2 regions of the Bacillus sp. ISL-35 genome follow, and region 1 is predicted to be linked to the other one. Evidence: riboswitches for the same ligand, from Rfam matches in the RefSeq annotation. Region 1 holds a riboswitch; the other holds the start of a gene.
What was found. Region 1 has a riboswitch for FMN ahead of J7E38_RS01585 (ECF transporter S component). Riboswitches for the same ligand answer to the same signal wherever they lie in the genome.
Positions count from the first base shown of each region.

Region 2: it holds a riboswitch for FMN, as region 1 does, so the genes downstream of both, ribD (bifunctional diaminohydroxyphosphoribosylaminopyrimidine deaminase/5-amino-6-(5-phosphoribosylamino)uracil reductase RibD) here and J7E38_RS01585 (ECF transporter S component) in region 1, are expected to answer to the same signal.

Region 1 covers NZ_JAGGQK010000001.1:303,393-307,995, forward strand. Annotated here, with positions in the region: gene J7E38_RS01575 (histidinol-phosphatase) at 1-501, shown strand, start outside; gene serA (phosphoglycerate dehydrogenase) at 564-2,138, opposite strand; FMN riboswitch at 2,427-2,560, shown strand; gene J7E38_RS01585 (ECF transporter S component) at 2,724-3,305, shown strand; gene J7E38_RS01590 (ferredoxin) at 3,425-3,673, opposite strand; gene J7E38_RS01595 (YpbB family protein) at 3,969-4,603, shown strand, end outside.
Region 2 covers NZ_JAGGQK010000008.1:25,582-30,184, forward strand. Annotated here, with positions in the region: gene J7E38_RS13065 (spore germination protein) at 1-1,032, opposite strand, end outside; gene J7E38_RS13070 (metal-sensitive transcriptional regulator) at 1,199-1,540, shown strand; FMN riboswitch at 1,597-1,747, shown strand; gene ribD (bifunctional diaminohydroxyphosphoribosylaminopyrimidine deaminase/5-amino-6-(5-phosphoribosylamino)uracil reductase RibD) at 1,876-2,958, shown strand; gene ribE (riboflavin synthase) at 2,971-3,627, shown strand; gene J7E38_RS13085 (bifunctional 3,4-dihydroxy-2-butanone-4-phosphate synthase/GTP cyclohydrolase II) at 3,639-4,603, shown strand, end outside.

The DNA.
Region 1 (4,603 bases):
TTTGATTATGTGATCGGATCGATTCATTGGATCGGTGATTTTGGGATTGACCTCGCAGAATATCGAAAAGAATGGGATAAAAGAGACGTAAAGGAAGTATACCGAAAATACTTTGACCAGGTCGTGACACTGGCACAGTCCGATTTATTTGATATTATTGGGCATATAGATCTTGTGAAAATCTTTAACTATGTCCCTGAGGATGAAGGTTTTCTATTGGAGCAGTATGACAGGGCGACAACAGCACTTGCGCAATCAAAGACGTGCGTGGAAATAAGTACTGCCGGATTGCGGAAACCTACTCAGACTTTGTATCCGGATAAAAGGGTTTTGCAAATGTGCTTTGATAAAAAAATTCCGATTGTCCTATCATCCGATGCCCATGTCCCCGAACATGTTGGTGCTGATTTTGACCAGGCCCTCGAGCTTGCGAAAGAGGTTGGCTATAAAGAAATCATGACTTTTTCCAAAGGAGAACGAAAAGCTTTTCCGCTGGGTTAGTCATGATTAACGAGCGAATAAAAACAGGCCTCCAATTCAGATTCGAGGCCTGTTTAGTATTTTTAAAGAATGATGCTATTGATTGTAACGATGTCCTGAAGTGACTCAAGCTTGGCGATCATATCATTCGAAAGCGGCTTGTCAAAGGATAGGACCATTATGGCTTCTCCGCCGGCTTCCTTTCTGCCAACCTGCATGGTTGCGATGTTCACGTCATGGTCGCCGAGTATCCTTCCTACATGGCCGATTACACCAGGACGGTCCATATGCTGGATATAGAGCAGATTGCCTGATGGATGGAAATCGATATTAAACCCATCGAGGCTGACAATCCTGGGGCCATAGTTTTCAATATAGGTTCCTCTCACTGTAAAAGTTTCTCCGTCTCCGCGTGCTGTGACGGTCACGGTGTTTGCATAGCCGAACGAGTTTCCTGTCACTTTTTCCCCGACCATGATTCCACGCTCTTTCGCGATATGGATCGCATTCACTTCATTCACTTTCACATCGATTCGATTTTCAAAAAAACCTGCCAGCAGTGCTTTTGTCAAAAAGGTGGTTTCCAGTTCTGCAGCAGTCCCTGAATAGGTGGCTGTCAATTCATTGACGCCTTTATTGTGGCATTCCGAGACGATTTTCCCCATTTCCTTTGCCAGCTGGTGGAAAGGCTGTATTTTTTCATAGATTTCTTTAGACATCGCTGGCAGATTAATGGAGTTGGCAACAGGTTTATTTTCAAAGAAAGTCCGGATTTCCCTGGCAACCTGTGTAGCGACATTCAACTGTGCTTCTTTTGTTGAGGCACCAAGATGTGGGGTGACAATGACGGAATCGAATTTAAGCAAAGGGTGGTCCCCTGGAGGTTCGACTTCGAAAACATCGAGGGCAGCACCGGCTACGTGGCCATTTTCGATAAAGTGGGCGAGGGCCATCTCGTCGATGATTCCGCCTCTGGCGCAATTGAGGAGATAGACCCCTTTCTTAGTCTGGCTCAAAGTCCTTTCATTAAGAAGCCCTTTTGTTTCTTTTGTCAATGGTGTGTGGACGGAGATGATATCCGCTTCCTGAAGAACGTTGTCGAAAGTGGATAATTGTACGCCTAAGACATCGGCTCGTTCCTTCGTTAAAAATGGATCAAACACCTTCACGGACATCCCAAAAGCCCGTGCCCTTTTGGCAAGCTCGGATCCAATCCTTCCTAAGCCGATGATTCCCAATGTTTTACTGTGGAGTTCATTTCCGATGAACTGGTTCCTTTTCCATTCCCCATTTTTTACAGTAGAGTGTGCCTGAGGGATATTCCTCATCAATGCTGCCATCATCGCAAAAGTATGCTCAGCAGTGGAGATTGTATTTCCATCAGGGGCATTGACGACGACAATTCCTCTTTTCGTCGCTGCGGAAATATCTATATTATCCACACCGACACCTGCACGTCCGACGATTTTTAGTGAAGGCATGGAGTCAAGCAGTTCGGCCGTTACCTTTGTCGCACTTCTTACCAATAACGCGTCGACTTTTTCTAAACTGACCAGGCCGGAATCAATTCCCCCTGTATGCACCTGTGCATGCTTCCATTCCAGCAATGGCTGCAAGCCCTGTTCTTTGATTGAATCAGCAGCTAACACCTGATACATCTTTGCTCACTCCTTTATGTAAATAAAAATAATTTTCTGATTATTTTACAAGACGAATATTCTTTTGTCAAATGCACTAAATGTTCTTAAATATAATGTAAACGCTCTCTTAAATAGAAGTCGCTATCAGGATTTAAGGCTAAATTTCCGAATTTTGCAGGCTTTCCATCATCATATTCAGTCAGAAAGGAGATTAGGATTAATTTGGTGGTGACATAAAAACGTCACAAGCAAACATCTTCACAAAAATTCTTTTTTTCAGTATAATAAACATGTTAATTAAATATGGTCTATCTTCGGGGCAGGGTGAAATTCCCGATCGGCGGTAATGAGTGATTTTTTCTCTAAGCCCGCGAGCCTTTTAGGCAGGATTTGGTGCGATTCCAAAGCCGACAGTATAGTCTGGATGGGAGAAGATGGAGGTTCTGCAGACGTTCAAAAAATGCAGGTTTGAACGTTTATTAAGCATGCCTTAGTCAATTCTCCCTCAAGCATAAAACTTGGGGGATTTTATTTGTCTATGGGTATGTGAATGCTGAATCTTTCTTCTTTATGTGAGATGGATCTCTATAAGGAGAGAGGAAAATGAAAAAATTTAGTGTAAAAGCAATGGTTTCAATTGGAATGTTGAGCAGTATATCTTATGTCTTGATGCTGCTGAATTTTCCGCTGCCGCCGTTTCCAAAATTCTTGATGGTCGATTTCAGCGATATTCCTGCATTGATTGCTGCTTTGATCTTCGGTCCGGCAGCTGGTATTTTAGTAGAACTTATAAAGAATATCCTTGATTATTTCATGACAGGCAGTGAAACTGGAGTGCCAGTTGGCCATGCCGCCAACTTCGCAGCAGGAGTTTTATTCATTCTGCCAACTTACTATCTATATCAGCGGGTAAAAACTAAAAAAGGAATGACGTTTGCCTTAGTGGCAGGGACAGTCAGCATGGCCATTCTGATGAGTGTCCTTAATTACTATGTATTCCTGCCTGCCTACACATTGTTCCTGAATATGCCGGCAATGTCTGGTCCAGAAACAAAACAGTTTATTGTAGCAGGTATCCTGCCTTTCAACTTCGTAAAAGGCTTGATGATGTCTATCGTATTCATGCTGATGTTCACGAGAATGAAAACATGGATTGAAAGACAGCAAAACTATAAGAGTGCTTGATATATTTTTGATGATATAAAGCAACGGCCTGCACCGTTGCTTTTTGGTTTTTAAAGTGTTTAATTTTCTCAGTCAAAATAAAAAATTCCCGCTTATTAAGCGGGAATTTATGTATGATCTTATTCGAACTTCGTTGCATCTCCGTTGAATGGCTCATCAGCAACTTTGATTGAGTCGGTTGGGCAGCCTTCGAATGCATCCATCATGTCGTCGATTAATACATCAGGAATCTCAACAATACCTTCATTTTCATCAAGTGTTACGAAAGCGATGCCTTCATCATCGTAATCATAAATATCTGGAGCAGCTGCACCGCAAGCTCCGCATGCAATACAAGTTTCTTTGTCAACGATCGTGTACTTAGCCATGATATAATTCCTCCCAAGTGTTTAACAATAATATGCTGTTTTCACCAATATCAGTGAAAACGTATTCCTCATATCTATTGTAAAACTGTATCGCCAACATTTCAATAAAAAAAGTATTGAGAATGCTTATCAGATAAGGCGTGGAATGGATTTTGCGCTGAAAATAAAACATTCTGCTGGACATTTTCATGTTAAAATAAAGCTATAATATTTTTCTGCTATAGCAGGATAGGGATTTTTTCCCTACGCTATGTTTATTTTTACCCAAAAATAGGCAGGCAAATGGGATAGAAAAATGTTTTTAGCCATCATTGGCATTAATTTCAAGGGTGATAGTATGGGGATAACCTATTTGGAGTCTGTTGTTTTGTCGATATTGAAAACAATCAATGGTGAGAGAACCATTTATTCGCTGTTTCACCTTTTACAGGGCAAACGCTCATCACAGACCATCCAGGATGCTCATCTTTATAAAATCACTCCGTATTTCTCTACATATCCATCAGTTAGCCGGGATGGACTGGAAAAAATGGTCGGAAGGCTGAAGCGCAGAGGCCTGGTAGAAGAGATGGCAGAAACGAAAGTCAAATTAACATCCAGAGGGGAAGAGGAGCTTGAACAGCATTTATCTCAATGTCCGCTTCCTGAATTTTTAAATGGCTGGAAATACCATCAGGTAACCGAGCCTTTCTGGGAAAGATTGACGCTGCTCATCCAGGTGAGTTCGAACCTAATCAATCAAGAACGGTCCTATATCCCCGTCCGGAATAAGCCGGAAACGCTTAGCTGGGTAAAGCGATATATCAAACAGCAAAATGAAGATCGCTATATACTGGCTGAAAGGCTGTATGAAGAACTTACTTCCGCACTGGAGAATGAGGGGACCAAACCTGAATTAGTCGTTTTAAGGTTGACCGGCTTCAAGAAAAT
Region 2 (4,603 bases), on a different contig from region 1:
GATCAATTCAATCGTTATCTCCATGAAGAAAGCCTCCAAAAGAGGAGGATAGGGTATTCCTTCTATTGATCCCTTTAATGGAAGAATTAACTCATGAGGGATGACTTCAAGGTGAAAAGCAATAATTGCGATGTAAAAGGCAGGCAATGTGATGGCGATAAGGAAGCTGACATACCTCAACAAACGGATGAATGTAGAAGGAATCCACCGACTGTTATAATCATCCGATGACTGATAGAATGCAAAAAAAGTGATTGGCAATATCAAGGCTGTCGGACTGCCATCACCAATGATGATGATCCTGCCTTCCATTAAATTAGCCATTGCCCGATCCGGCCTTTCCGTGTTGATGAGCTGTGGAAATAAAGAAAACGGATCGTCCTCAATGAACTCCTCAATATAACCAGGACTTAGTACCATGTCGGTCGAAATATAGGAAAGCCTTCTTTCAACTTCATCAACGATATTCTGGTCAGCTATCCCCTTCATAAAAATGACAGCTACTTTGGTTTTGGTCTTATCGCCTAACTCATGGTAGTTAACCGTGAACTCTGGATTTTTAATTCTAAGCCTTAGCTGACTGATATTTGTTTCAAGTTTTTCAACGAAGCCATCATGCGCGCCGCGAACCACTGATTCATTTATCGGTTCCTGTATGGCACGTTGGATATCTTTAGGGAATGTGAATAGCCATCCTTCATCACGTTCGCATAAGAATAAAACATATCCGCCACTTAGAATGCCGCTGATCATGTTTTTCTGAGTATCCGCCCGTATACCATTCAACAACTTAAGTTCGTCTGGTGTGACCTGAGAATCTTCAGCCAATAAAGGAATCAATAAAAGCTCCTTGAACTTTTCCTGTGACACCATGGTTTCAAGGAAACAAAACCGCAAAGTATAGTTTCCCCTTTTAAATTCAAACTCTTTAAAGTCAGCGGTATGCTGAAAGACAGCCTTTAGTTTTTCATATCCACTGCAATGAATTTCTTTTTTCTCGCTATTAGATGCAGGAAGCCGGAATTTTTTCATCATCACACCACTTTTTTGCTTAATAGCAAACTTTAATAATATATTCGTTAAAAATAGTTATTCCTTTTAAAACGTTTTATATGTAAGAGTTGATGTGAATTTGCGATTATTTACTGTGTGGGGGTATGATAAGATATAAGCAAAAGATGTAAAAGGGGGTTTTTAGATGGACATTTTAGAGCCCGAAGTACACCCGGCTGACTGTGCGGACAGCTGCTGCTCATCAGAGCGAAAAAGCCATCACTCTGAAAAAACGAAAAAAAATCTTGTCACGAGATTGAATCGGATAGAAGGACAAATACGCGGCATAAAAGGCCTTATTGAAAGAGATACGTATTGTGACGACGTGATCACCCAAATTTCTGCGACTCAGGCGGCATTGAACAGCGTGGCTAAGCTGCTGCTTGAAGGCCATATGAAATCGTGCATCGTTGAACGGATTCAGGAAGGTGACAACGAAGTGATCGATGAACTGTTGACGACAATTGAGAAACTGATGAAAAAATAACAGGCCATTTTGTTTTCTATTTATGAACATGTTCTGTATAATGTCACTAACTTAATATATTCCTTCGGGGTCGGGTGAAATTCCCAACCGGCGGTGATGAAGCCAAGCCTGTGCTTCTTAGTCCGTGACCCGGTTAACATTTGTTAAACGGTGGATCTGGTGAAACTCCAGGGCCGACAGTTAAAGTCTGGATGGGAGAAGGAAAAAACGAGGATTAGAAACAAGGGAGCAGTATACCTTTTTTTACCCTCTAGTTTGATATTGTCTTTTTTAGGACCCCGAAGCGCTTATGTTTCGGGGTCTTTTTATTTTTTTAAAAAGAGGAAGGGATGAAGGTGAAGAATCAAGACTATATGGCCCTTGCCATCAATCTCGCAAGGGCAGCGGAAGGACAAACCTCCCCGAATCCCCAGGTTGGCGCTGTGCTTGTAAAAGAGGGGCAGATCATTGGCATGGGCGCCCATTTGAAGGCAGGCGAGCCGCATGCTGAGGTCCATGCGATCCGGATGGCAGGTGAGAAAGCGAATGGAGCGACTCTCTATGTGACACTGGAGCCGTGCAGCCATTTCGGGAAGACGCCGCCATGTTCGAATCTTGTCATAGAGTCGGGTATCAAAAAGGTGTTTGTGGCTTCGGTTGACCCTAATCCGCTCGTCGGCGGAGCAGGAATCAAAAAGATGCGTGAGGCCGGAATAGAGGTTGAGGTTGGATTATTAGCGGACGAAGCTATTGCTCTTAATAAGGTGTTTTTTCATTACATAAGCACGGGACTTCCATATGTAACCTTGAAGTCAGCCACCAGCCTTGATGGAAAAATCGCAACAGTGGCAGGTGAGAGTAAATGGATCACCGGTGAGGAAGCACGCAAGGACGTCCATCACTTCCGCCATACACAGGATGCCATTCTCGTTGGAGTCAACACGGTCATTAAAGATAACCCAAGCCTGACGACACGGCTTGAGACCGGAGGGAAAAATCCGATTCGCGTAATACTGGATTCCACCCTGAGAACGCCATGGGAATCGGGGCTGATCCTTGACCAGGCAGCACAGACCATCATCGTGACAGGATCTGGTGCCGAGCCTGAAAGGGTAAAACAATTTGAAGAACAAGGCATCAAAATCATCAAGTTAGAATCTGCGAAAGTCGGGATCAAAGAAATGCTGGGAAAACTGGGGGAGCGCGGCATCACTTCTCTGTATGTTGAAGGCGGTGCCGAGGTCCATGGCAGTTTTTTAAGGGAGAAGGCTTTTCAGCGGGTGATTACCTATATCGCGCCAAAGCTGATCGGCGGCAGAAATGCTCCGTCAGCATATGGAGGCGAAGGCATTGCCTGTCTGGAGGAAACAGTTCCCTTGAAAATCACCGATGTAAAACAAATCGGCCAGGATATCCGGATCATTGCTGAGCCGGTCTAGAGGGAGGTTAATATGTTTACAGGGATTATTGAGGAAATCGGGACTGTTGCAAATATCCAGCACAGCGGGGAATCTTTTGTGCTGACAATTGACGCGAAAAAAGTCCTGACAGATGTCCATCTTGGTGACAGTATTGCCGTCAACGGAGTATGCCTGACTGTCACGTCCTTTTCCGAAAACCGGTTTTCAGTAGATGTGATGCCGGAGACGGTAAAAGCTTCGAGCCTGAAAACCGTCAGGAGAGGCTCAAAGGTGAACCTGGAAAGAGCGATGGCAGCCGGAGGCCGGTTCGGCGGTCATTTTGTCGCCGGCCATGTGGATGGAGTCGGGGTCATCAAAGGGAAAACCCAAGTTGAAAACGCAGTGTATTATGAAATCCAGCTTGATCCCGAATTGCTGAAATACGTCATCATGAAAGGCTCTGTCGCAGTTGATGGTACAAGCCTGACTGTTTTCGGGATATCGGAAGACAGCCTGACATTGTCGCTGATTCCGCTGACACTTTCTGACACAGTGCTTGGCTTCAAGGATAAAGGCGATATCGTCAATATAGAATGTGACATGATCGGCAAATATGTAGGGCACTTCTTGAGTAACCAGGTTCCAGCAGCTCCAAAAAAAGGAAGCAATATTACAGCCCAATTCCTAGAGGATAACGGGTTTATGTGAGGGTGATGAAAATGTTTGATCCGATTGAAGAGGCTATATATGAACTCATGCAAGGAAAGGTAGTCATCGTTTGTGATGACGAGGACCGGGAGAATGAAGGGGATTTTATCGCGCTGGCTGAGAAGGCAACACCCGATGTTATTAACTTCATGGCGACGCATGGCCGGGGGTTGATCTGTGTTCCAATTGAAACAGAATTGGCACAAAGGCTCGACCTGATGCCGATGGTTTCTCGCAACACTGATCCACATGGTACTGCATTTACCGTTAGTATCGACCATAAGTTCTCCACGACAGGGATTTCTGCGTTTGAGCGCTCGGCCACGGTGCTCAGCATGCTTGATCCAGAGTCAAAGGCTGCCGATTTCAAACGTCCTGGCCACGTCTTCCCGCTTGTCGCCAAGAAAGGCGGCGTCTTAAGGCGGGCCGGCCATACGGAGGCAGCGGTCGATCTGGCGAAAATGTGCGGCGCCAAGCCGGCTGGCGTTATTTGCGAAATCATGAATGAAGACGGCACAATGGCAAGGGTGCCGCAGCTTCGCAAAATTGCAGACCAGTTCGAATTAAAGATGATCACGATCAAAGACCTTATCCAGTACCGGAACCGTAAGGACAAGCTGATTCAAAGAGAGGTTGAAATCAATCTCCCGACCGAATTCGGAATGTTCAAGGCTGTCGGATATTCGAATGTCGTGGATGATAAAGAACATGTTGCCCTTGTGAAAGGGGACATCGACCCGGATGAGCCGGTTCTGGTACGGGTCCATTCTGAGTGCCTGACCGGGGATGTATTCGGTTCGTATCGCTGTGACTGCGGGCCGCAGCTGCATGCCGCACTAACCCAAATCAACGAAGAAGGGCGCGGCGTCCTTTTGTACTTGCGCCAGGAAGGCAGGGGCATTGGCCTGATGAATAAGCTGCGGGCCTATAAGCTGCAGGAAGAGGGCTACGATACTGTGGAGGCCAATGAAAAACT